Regions from separate parts of the Bradyrhizobium sp. S3.7.6 genome, predicted to be linked through region 2. Evidence: riboswitches for the same ligand, from Rfam matches in the RefSeq annotation. Region 2 holds a riboswitch; the other holds the start of a gene.
The links. Region 2 has a riboswitch for cobalamin ahead of ACVJ5M_RS33555 (energy-coupling factor ABC transporter permease). Riboswitches for the same ligand answer to the same signal wherever they lie in the genome.
Positions count from the first base shown of each region.

Region 1: another riboswitch for cobalamin. It lies ahead of ACVJ5M_RS23355 (TonB-dependent receptor domain-containing protein); the one in region 2 lies ahead of ACVJ5M_RS33555 (energy-coupling factor ABC transporter permease).

Region 1 is NZ_JBSSEQ010000001.1:4,832,792-4,837,792, reverse strand. Features, by position in the region: gene ACVJ5M_RS23365 (hypothetical protein) at 83-661, opposite strand; gene ACVJ5M_RS23360 (DUF6925 family protein) at 722-1,732, opposite strand; gene ACVJ5M_RS23355 (TonB-dependent receptor domain-containing protein) at 1,753-3,870, opposite strand; cobalamin riboswitch at 3,985-4,198, opposite strand; gene ACVJ5M_RS23350 (hypothetical protein) at 4,274-4,495, opposite strand; gene ACVJ5M_RS23345 (hypothetical protein) at 4,608-4,865, opposite strand; gene ACVJ5M_RS23340 (hypothetical protein) at 4,968-5,001, opposite strand, start outside.
Region 2 is NZ_JBSSEQ010000001.1:6,858,461-6,863,696, reverse strand. Features, by position in the region: gene ACVJ5M_RS33575 (cobalamin biosynthesis protein) at 1-53, shown strand, start outside; gene cobM (precorrin-4 C(11)-methyltransferase) at 50-832, shown strand; gene ACVJ5M_RS33565 (cobyrinate a,c-diamide synthase) at 832-2,142, shown strand; gene cobA (uroporphyrinogen-III C-methyltransferase) at 2,139-2,870, shown strand; cobalamin riboswitch at 2,916-3,133, shown strand; gene ACVJ5M_RS33555 (energy-coupling factor ABC transporter permease) at 3,171-3,848, shown strand; gene cobF (precorrin-6A synthase (deacetylating)) at 3,897-4,646, shown strand; gene cobT (nicotinate-nucleotide--dimethylbenzimidazole phosphoribosyltransferase) at 4,657-5,236, shown strand, end outside.

The sequences.
Region 1 (5,001 bases), 2.0 Mb from region 2:
GCGGGTCATGAGCCCTGTTCCCTGTGGAATGCGGGAATTCCCGCCGGGCTCGCGCAACCCTTGGGATGACGCACATCCAGCATTACGCGTTCCGCATCGCGCGCCCGAACGGATCGACCAGGCGGACGATCTCGCAGGCGGCGACGAGGCCGGCGAGCCAGACGGCGCTGGTCAGCCCGATGCGCGTCACGATGGCCGCAGTGAACGCGCCCTCTCCGCCAAGGAACGGCGTCGCGGCAAGCAGCGCGAGCTCATAGGCGGCGTAGGCGGCGACGAGCGCGATGGCCAGCATCAGCGGCGTGCGGCCCTGCGGCAGCAGGCGGAGAACGGTCGATGCCGCTGCCGTCGACAGCAACGCGGCAGCACCGATGACAAAGCCCCAGGCGATGGTGCTGCCATCGATGGGATAGTGCAGCACGCCGAAGCCGATGGTCTGGTTCACGAGCCAGGCGCCGGTGACGACGAGCAGCGCCGGACGCATCGGCAGCATCGCGGCGGCGACGACGGCGAACGCCGCAAACGGCGTCGCGCAGGCAAGCGCGAAGCTCGCGAGCGCGCATGACACCGTCAGCAGCGCAAAGCAGAACATCGGCGCAAGGCGCGAGGTGACCGGATGAAGGCGGAAACGGTCGGCGTGGGGCGGCAGGATGGTGACAGTCATGGAACGATCTCCTTATGGGATTTGTAGCACATTTTGTTGGAACGCGGCATCACGTCTGACTCAGTGAAGAGCCTCCATGGGATCTTCAGTCTCGGCTGGATCGCGACGGTCGTAGGCGGCAAGCCAGGCGGCGAGTGTCGCGGTGTGCGGCTCCATGGCCGCCAATTGGCGCAAGGCCACGCGAACAGTGGCGCGCGCCGTGCGATCGGGCGGAAGCGTCGCCATCTCAGGTCCCCGCCCCTTCTCGATCGCTTCGACCGCGGCCCTCTTGCACGCCGTCAGCTCCGGCAGCCCATAGAGTTCGAGCAGCGCCTGGAAGGCTGCGTGAAGATCCGGCCGAAAAGCGCGCTTGCGGCCGAGCTGATCGCGCAGCGGATGGGCCGGATAGAGATGCGCGCAGGGGATCCACCCCTCAGGCAGCGGCTCGGTGGCGGCATGGGTGCGGCGATGCGCGAGCAGCTTTGGCAGGACGTGGGTGTGCGGGCCGTCAGGGCTTCGCCCGCCCGGCGGCGGGATCGGCTGGAATACCTCGGCGCGCCCGATGCGGCTGATGAAGACGCGGTGCGGATTGGCGGCCAGAATGATCCGCATGGCGTCGCTTTCGGGCGCGAACACGGATTGGCCCGTGCGGCTCCTGAGCGCGGCGACGGCATCGGCATCGCTGACACGGATGCAAGCGTCGACCTGCAACGTTCCGAGGCCAAGGTCGAACAGGATGCCGCTGCGATCCCTCGTCAGGAGCGCCTCGACATCCGGGCCGAGCTCGGTCAGCACGGTACGACCGCTCATGGCGCTGGCTTCATGCGGGAGACACAGCGCGATGCGGTGGCTCCAGCTCTCCGTGGTCGGCGATTCCGATGCGATCAAGCGCAGGCCCGGGTGGAAGACAACGCGCATCCCACCCTTCTGCGTCACGACGCTGACCCCGTTGCGCGACTGCTCCATATCGAAGGCCTCACCGGGCTCGCGTGTGAACTCGGCAATGGCACCGAACGTGCCGACGCTCCAGCCGGCCTCAGCGTCGGCAAGCTGGCTTGCGATCAAGTCCATGAGCGGATCGGCCGTCGTCATGAGGCTCTTTCTCTCTCTCGCTATCTGACGTCGTAATTCGCCAGGCGAATGCCGCCATAGACGCCCAGTCCCGGCTGCAGAAAGCCGGTCGGATTTTGATAGTGCACATTGGCGAGATTATCGACCCGGCCAAACACCTTCACCTGGTCGGTGACCAGATATTCGGCTGCGACGTTGACGACGGTGTAGGCCGGAGCCAGCAGACGCGGAATGCTGAAGTCGCGGTTACCATCGACGAAACTCCCGACGTGCAACACGGTTGCGGAAAGTGTCAGTGGATCGATCGGATTCCAGATGACATTTGCGCTCCACTTCTCCTTCGGACGCCTCAGCAGCTCCAGTCCCGCCGTCGCATCGACCGCGCGGGTAAAAGTGTAGTCGGCACGAACGCGAAGCCGGTCCGTGATCGCAGCCGCGACGAAGCTCTCCGTGCCCTCCGTGATCGCCTTGCCGATATTGGTGTTGGTGCTCGTGAATGTCACGGGATCGAACGTGCTCTGGATCAGGTCCGTGATGTTGTTGCGGAAGTAGGTCGACCCGAAGCGAACGCGATCGCCAAACAAGGGTTGCTCGAAGCCGGCGTCGTACCCGACGCTTTCCTCCGGCCTGAGGTTGGGATTTGCAAAGAAGAAGAACGCGGGAAAGCTGACGTAAAGCTGGTTGAGCGTCGGCGCCTTGAACCCCGTGCCGTAGCTTCCCTTGAACTTCGTATCCGTGACCGGCACGATCACGGCAGACGCCAGACGAAAGGTCGGATGCTCTCCAAACCGCTCGTTGTCGTCCTGCCGGACATTGGCCGTGAAGAAGATGCGATCCCGGAACTGGGACTGCAGCTCCATATATCCGGCCTTGTTGACGTTTTGCGCCGAAACCGTCGCCGTTTGCAGTGTTTCGGTCTCATGCTCCGCGCCAATGATGACATTGTTGTTGGGCGCGAGCTGGGTCGTGGTGTGCCAATCATACTTGACGCGGTCGCCGGTCGTGATCGTGGCCATCGCGTCGCCGGGCGAGATGTTGTAGTTCCAGTGATTGGTGTAGTTGACGCCGAAATAGCTCTTCATCCGGTCGTCGAGAGCGGACCAGACCGCCTCCCCGCGCGTGAAGAGCTGGTGCACCGTCTGCGTGCTTTGCGCGGCCGCGGGAAAGCTCGCGGATGTGACGGGATCGAAGGTGTCTCCGGTAAAGCGCAGGGTGGCGTCGGTGTACCGCGCCACGCTATTGAGCGTCAGGTTTTCGCTCAATTCGACGCCAAGCTTCGTCGAATAGGTCATATTGTCGTAATAGTTGCCGATCGCCTTCTGCCCCGGCGGCAGCAATTCGACCGGTGTCACCGGCACGTCGTTCGCGTGGAAATGCGCAACGTTGAAGGCATAGTTGAAGTGGTCCTGTGAACCGCTCAGGCCTGCGGTCTGGTTGAACGTTCCGAACGAGCCTCCCTCGACCGAGCCGGTCGCGCGGGCGGGACCGTCACCCTTCTTCGTCACGATGGAGATCACGCCACCCAGCGCGTCTGCGCCGTAGAGACCGCCCTGCGGACCGCGCAGGACTTCGATCTGCTGAATGTCGGAGGTGAGCAACTGGCCGAAATCAAACGAACGGTTCGGGTTGCTGGGATCGCTGACGTCGATGCCGTCGATCAGGACCTTGGTGTGGTTGGAATTCGTTCCGCGCATGAAGATCGACGTCTGTCCGCCGGGGCCGCCGGTCTGCACGAGGTTGAGGCCGGGAACCGCGCTCAGTGCATCGGATGCGGTCCGGCGCTGATCGCGCTCCATGTCTCTGGCGGTCAGAACCGTCACCGAGCTCGCAACCAGATTGGTCGGAGTGACGATACCCGTCGGACTGACGACGACCGTCGGAAACAGGTTGGCGGCGGATACCCCGGCAACCGGGGGCGACGCCGGCACCAGCCCGGGCTTCGGCACCCGAGCGACGCGCCGCTGCTCGGGCTGGTCGGGCGCAGGCCGCGCGGCTCGCGGCTTGGCCGGACGCTCGGTCGGCGCGACCTCGACCGGCGGCAGCAGATCGGGCGATGCCGACTGCTGGGCCTGGGCAATGGACAGATCGAGCGAATACAGGGAAACGAACGCGACAAGGCCGGCGCGGAAGCGCCTGGCGGCAAAGACATTACGGGACACTCTTGTAACCTCGGTATGACGTCAGTGGCACGTCACAGCGAACGAGGTTTCACGGCGGAGCGTTCGATTGCTCCGGTGAAGCTAATGTCTGTACTCCCCGACCGACATCTTCGCGTGTGACCACGGCTGACGGCAGGTCTCCTGGCTCGCGGGTCGTTACCTTACGTCGCCTTCCCAGGACCGAGATTCCCAGTGGCATATGACGAAAGATTCACCGCTTACAGTTGCGGGGGCAGCCGTGGCGTTGAGAATATCCCGGTATCGGGAAAACCTCGCACCACGTTCCCTTTTGATCTCCGTGAGGAGAACCGTCACCGACCAATCTAGGGGGCAGGCAAGCGGAGAGTCAATCGGCCGGTTGCATGGCGGTCAAAGCACCGCACCGGAGATTGAGCTGGCGCAATCAGGCCGGCTCCCGCTCCGAACGCGTCCTGATCATCGCCCGCTCGCCGGCATCGACGAGTTGGCCGATGCCGGTGCGGCCCGTGAGCGCGCAGCGGATGATGTTCTCGGCAACGGACCTGCGAAAGCAATGGTCCTCGCCGACCGGGCGATTGCGGCAGACCCGATCCAGCGCCAGCTTCATGTTGATCCGGGTGCGGGTGTCGAAATGCTCGCTGATCATTCGCAGGGCCTCGATGCGTTGATGTCGGAGCGGAAACGCGTCGGCGTAGGCCGGGTTCCAAAACTTGCGCAGAGCTGACTACGCCCGCCCTCTTGGCCCTGTGACGGGCGGGCTACGCCCGACCTCTTGGCCGCTGGGCCTGAGCCCAGGCCGCGGTGACGTCGCGCAGCGGAGCGTCGATGCGTCGGATCGGGGTCAGCTCACCGGAGGCCGAGATGATGGCGGTCTCCTCGCAGCGACAGCGCGGGCATACGAAGCGGACCTCGTGCGGCGACGAAGACCAGCTCGAACGTTTGACGTTGGCCGCCATCGGGCTTGCATCGCAATGCGAGCACGACACCAGGAACCGACCGGGATCGAGCATACCCATTCCATAGGACTCCGCGTCCTGCCTGCCGCTTCAATGACTAACCCATGTGAATCGTTCCGGTGCCCGAGCACCCTCAGCGCTAGCTCCAGCCAGCGCCGCCGCTCAGTGGGCACCCTTGAGGGTGCATGACGTGGTG
Region 2 (5,236 bases):
TCTCGCGGGATCGCACCGCGACCGCCGCGATCGCGGAAGGAGACGGCGCATGACGGTGCACTTCATCGGTGCCGGGCCGGGCGCTCCGGATTTGCTGACGTTGCGCGGACGCGACTTGATCGCGGCCTGTCCGGTCTGCCTCTATGCGGGCTCGCTGGTGCCCGAGGGCGTGCTGGCGCATTGCCCGCCCGGCGCCCGCATCGTCAACACCGCACCGCTGTCGCTCGACGAGATCATCGCGGAGATCGCTGCCGCGCATTCGGACGGCAAGGATGTTGCCCGCTTGCATTCGGGCGATCTCGCGATCTGGTCGGCGATGGGCGAGCAGCTTCGCCGCCTGCGCGCGCTCGGTATTCCCTACACGGTCACGCCGGGCGTGCCGTCCTTCTCGGCTGCAGCAGCTGCACTAGAGGCTGAGCTGACGCTGCCCGGTCTTGCCCAGTCAGTGGTGCTGACGCGCACGCCGGGCCGCGCCAGCGCGATGCCTGAGGGCGAAAAGCTCGCAGCGTTCGCCGCCACCGGAGCGGTGCTCGCGATCCATCTGTCGATCCATCTGCTCGACAAGGTCGTCGCAGAGCTCACGCCGCATTACGGCGCGGATTGCCCCGTCGCGATCGTCTGGCGTGCGAGCTGGCCGGACCAGCGCATCGTTCGCGCCACGCTGGCGACGCTCGATGCCGCCGTCGGCACCGAGATGGAGCGCACGGCGCTGATCCTGGTCGGCAAGACGCTTGGTGCTGCGGATTTTGACGAGAGCCGTCTCTATGCCGTCGACTACGACCGCCGCTATCGGCCGGTCGGTGCCGATCCGCGCTTTCCGGAGGCATCGTGATGCCGGCAGGGCTCGTCATCTCCGCGCCGGCCTCCGGCGTCGGCAAGACCACGCTGACGCTGGCGCTGGCGCGCGCCTGGCGCAATCGCGGATTGAACGTGCAGTGCTTCAAGAGCGGGCCCGATTATATCGATCCCGCCTTCCATGCCGCTGCGACGGGGCGCGCTTCCGTCAACGTCGATAGCTGGGCGATGGATCGCGGGGCGATAGCTCATCTCGTCGGTCGCGGCACTGATGCCGATGTCGTGCTCGCGGAGGGCTCGATGGGCCTGTTCGACGGCGTCGCCGCGCGCGGCGTCTCCGGCACCGGCGCCACCGCCGACATTGCTGAGATGCTGGGCTGGCCGGTGCTGCTGGTGATCGATCCCTCCGGACAGGCGCAGACGGCGGCGGCGATCGCCGCAGGCCTTCGTGACTATCGCGCCGGTGTGCGCCTTGCCGGCGTGGTGCTCAACCGCGTCGCCAGCCCACGTCATGAAGATCTCGTGCGGCGTGCACTCAACGACGCCGGCATCGCCGTGTTCGGCGCGCTGCCGCGCCATGCCGAGATCAGCCTGCCGAAACGGCATCTCGGCCTGGTGCAGGCCGAGGAGCAGGCCGAGATCGGCAAGCTGATCGACGAAGCCGCGCGCTTCGTCGCCGAGCATGTCGATCTCGATGCGGTGCTGCGATCGGCAGCGAGCTGGTCGCCGCAACCGGCGGCAAACGGCATGAATGTGACGCCGCCCGGGCAGCGCATTGCGTTGGCCCGCGATGCCGCGTTCTCCTTCATCTATCCGCACATGCTGGAAGCCTGGCGCGCGGCGGGCGCCGAGATATCGACCTTCTCGCCGCTTGCCGATGAAGCGCCTGACGCGAGTGCCGATGTCTGCTGGCTGCCCGGCGGCTACCCTGAGCTGCACGCGGGGAAGATCGCGGCCAATGCTCGCTTTCGCTACGGTCTGCGTGCCTTCGCTGACAAACGGCCGGTGCACGGCGAATGCGGGGGCTACATGGTGCTGGGAACCGCTCTGACCGACGCCGACGGCGTCCGTCATGAGATGACGGGCCTGCTCGGACTGGAGACGAGCTTTGCCAAGCGCCGCATGCATCTCGGCTATCGTCTCGCTGCGCTCGCCGCGCCGATGCCGGGCCATCAGGCCGGCGCGCGCCTGCGCGGTCATGAGTTCCACTATTCGACGATTATCGCGCAGCCGGATACGCCGCTGGCGGTCGTGCACGATGCAACAGGCGCGGTCATCGCCGAGACCGGCTCGCGCCGCGGTCATGCCACCGGCACGTTCTTCCATCTGATCGCGGAGGATCGGTGAGCGGTTTTGTCACTTTCATCTCGGCCGGCCCCGGCGACCCGGAGCTCCTCACGCTCAAAGGTGCCGCGCGGCTGCGCGATGCCGACGTCGTGCTCTATGACGACCTCGCCTCCGGTGCGATCCTCGATCTGGCCCGGCCCGGCGCCAATCTCGTCGCGGTCGGGAAGCGGGCAGGGCGGCCCTCGACCAAGCAGCACCACGTCAACCGCCTGCTGGTCGACTATGCCGCGGCTGGTGTCCGTGTGGTGCGGCTGAAATCGGGCGATGCGGGTATCTTTGGCCGGCTCGAGGAGGAGCTGGAGGCGCTGCGCGAAGCTGGCATCGGCTACGAGATCATTCCCGGAATCACCTCGGCCTGTGTCGCCGCTGCGCAAGCCGGCATTCCCCTGACCCGGCGCCACACCTCGCGCCGGGTGCAGTTCGTGACCGGGGCCGATGTCACCGGCGAGCTGCCGCAGAATTTGAACTGGGCGGCGCTGGCTGATCCCGAAGCGACCACCGTGGTCTATATGGGCCGGCGCACCTTTCCGGCGCTTGTCGCAAAATTGATCGAGCACGGCCTCGCGCCTGATACCCCGGCGCTGTTCGCCGAATCCCTCGGTCGTCCCGACGAGCGGCTGGTCCGCACCACCATTGCCGAGCTGGCCGAGCAACTTGCGCGGGGCGGCGCTGCCTCGATGGCCGCCGTGATCCTGTTCGGCGCACTGGCCGGGGATTATCCGTCATGACCGTCCCGGCCGCCCTTCGCCCCTTGACGCCCGGCTGGCGAAAGGGGCACACAGGAGATGCATGGTGCTCGAGGCGGCGCAAACCGCCGGAGCATAATCGGGAATGGGGGTGGGCGGACAGTTGCGCCGCCCAAAACCCCAGCCGCCCCCGCGACTGTAAGCGGTGAGGGACTCCGATCAGCCACTGGGCCGCAAGGCCCGGGAAGGCCGGAGAACCCCAGTGAACCGCGAGCCAGGAGACCGGCCGTGCATGTCTTGTGGCCAAGGCCGTCGGGTGTGACGGCAGGAAGGAACTGAACCATGCATATCGAACCCGGAGTCGTATCGGGCGCCAAGCTCGTGTTGAGTTACGCAACCGGCATCGCCGTCGGCGGCGTTGCGCTGAAGCTCGCGGTCGAGACCGTGCGCGAGCAGGGCATCACGTCGTTCGCGGCGCGGACGCTCGCCACCACGGGCCTCGTGTTCGTCTTCTTCGAGATCCTGCCGCACTTCCCGGTCGGCGTCTCCGAGGTGCACTTCATCCTCGGCTCGACCCTGTTCCTGCTGTTTGGGGCAGCGCCCGCGGCCTTCGGCCTTGCGTTCGGACTGTTGTTCCAGGGCATCTTCTTCGAGCCGCCCGATCTGCCGCAATTCGGCATGAACGTCACCACGCTGCTGGTGCCGCTGTTCGGGATCCAGGCGATCGCCGCGCGGATCATTGCCCGCAACACCGCCTATGTCGATCTCAGGTATCGCCAGGCGCTGGCGCTTTCGACCACGTATCAGGCCGGCGTCATCGCCTGGGTCGCGTTCTGGGCCCTCTATGGCTCGGGCTTCGGTGCGACCAACCTCGTCAACATCGCGACCTTCGCGGCCTCCTACGCGCTCGTCATCGTGATCGAGCCGCTGGCCGACCTCGGTGTGCTGGCGCTGGCGAAGTCGCTGCGCGGCGTCACCGCGCCCGGCCTCGTTACCCCGCGTTTGCATAACGCGGCTTGAGAGAGACAAGCGAACGGGCGGCCGTGATGGCCGCCCTTCGCACTCACGATGCTCACGCTCTCCCTGATAGGCATCGGTTGCGGCGATCCCGAGCAGCTCACGCGCGCCGCCGTTCAAGCCATCAACGCGGCCGATCTCATCCTGATCCCGCGCAAGGGGACGGCGAAGTCCGATCTCGCAGATCTCAGGCGGACGATCTGCGCGGATGTGCTCACCAATCAAACGACGCGCATTGCCGAGTTCGATCTTCCCGTGCGCGATGCCGGTGAAGCGGATTATCACAAGGGCGTGGACGATTGGCACGAGGCCGTGGCCGCGGCCTGGTCGCAGACGATCGCCAGCCATCTCGGTGATGATGGCAAGGTCGCGCTGCTGATCTGGGGCGATCCTTCGCTCTACGATTCCTCGCTGCGCATTGCGCGGCGGCTCGATCCCTTGCCTGATATCGAAGTTGTGCCCGGCATCACCTCGATCCAGGCGCTGTGCGCGGCGCATGCGCTGCCGCTCAACGACATCGGCGAACCCTTCCTCGTCACGACGGGGCGCCGCTTGCGCGAGGGCGGCTGGCCGCAAGGCGTCGATACCGTGGTGGTGATGCTCGACGGCGGCACGGCGTTCCAGTCGCTCGATCCTGCGGGGCTGCACATCTGGTGGGGCGCTTATCTCGGCATGCCCGATCAGATCGTCATGTCGGGCGTTCTGGCCGAGATCGGCCCGCACATCATCGCCGCGCGACAGGATGCGCGCGAGCGGCACGGCTGGATCATGGACAGCTACATTCTCAAGCGCAGGCCGTAAGCGAGGCAGCATGCTCCCTGAATGGGTCACCCGGAAATGCCCCGATGTCTCCGCTGTCCATCGCGAGGCGGCGCTCGCGCGTCAGGCGCAACTGACGAAGCCGGCTGGCGCGCTCGGCCGGCTGGAGCAGCTTGCGGTCGAGCTTGCGGGCCTGCAGGCGACCGAGCAGCCGCGTGCCGCGCGGGTGCCGATCATCGTCTTCGCCGGCGATCACGGCATCGTCGCGCAGGGCGTGTCGGCCTATCCGCAAGGAGTGACCATCGCGATGATGGCGAATTTTGCCTCGGGCGGTGCCGCGATCTCGGTGCTGGCGCGTGAGCTTGGCTCAAACCTTGAGGTCGTCGACGCCGGTACGCTGGCACAGGAGGAGATGGCAGGAATCGTCACCGACAAGCCGCGCAGCGGCACGCGCGACTTCAGCGTGGAAGCCGCGCTCACCCCCACGGAGCTGGCATTCGCCTTCGAAGCCGGTCAGCGCGCAGTCGCGCGCGCAGACGCCGGCAGGCCCGATCTCCTGATCTTCGGCGAGATGGGCATCGGCAATACCACGACGTCGGCGGCGATTGCGGCGAGCCTGCTTGGCATCAGTG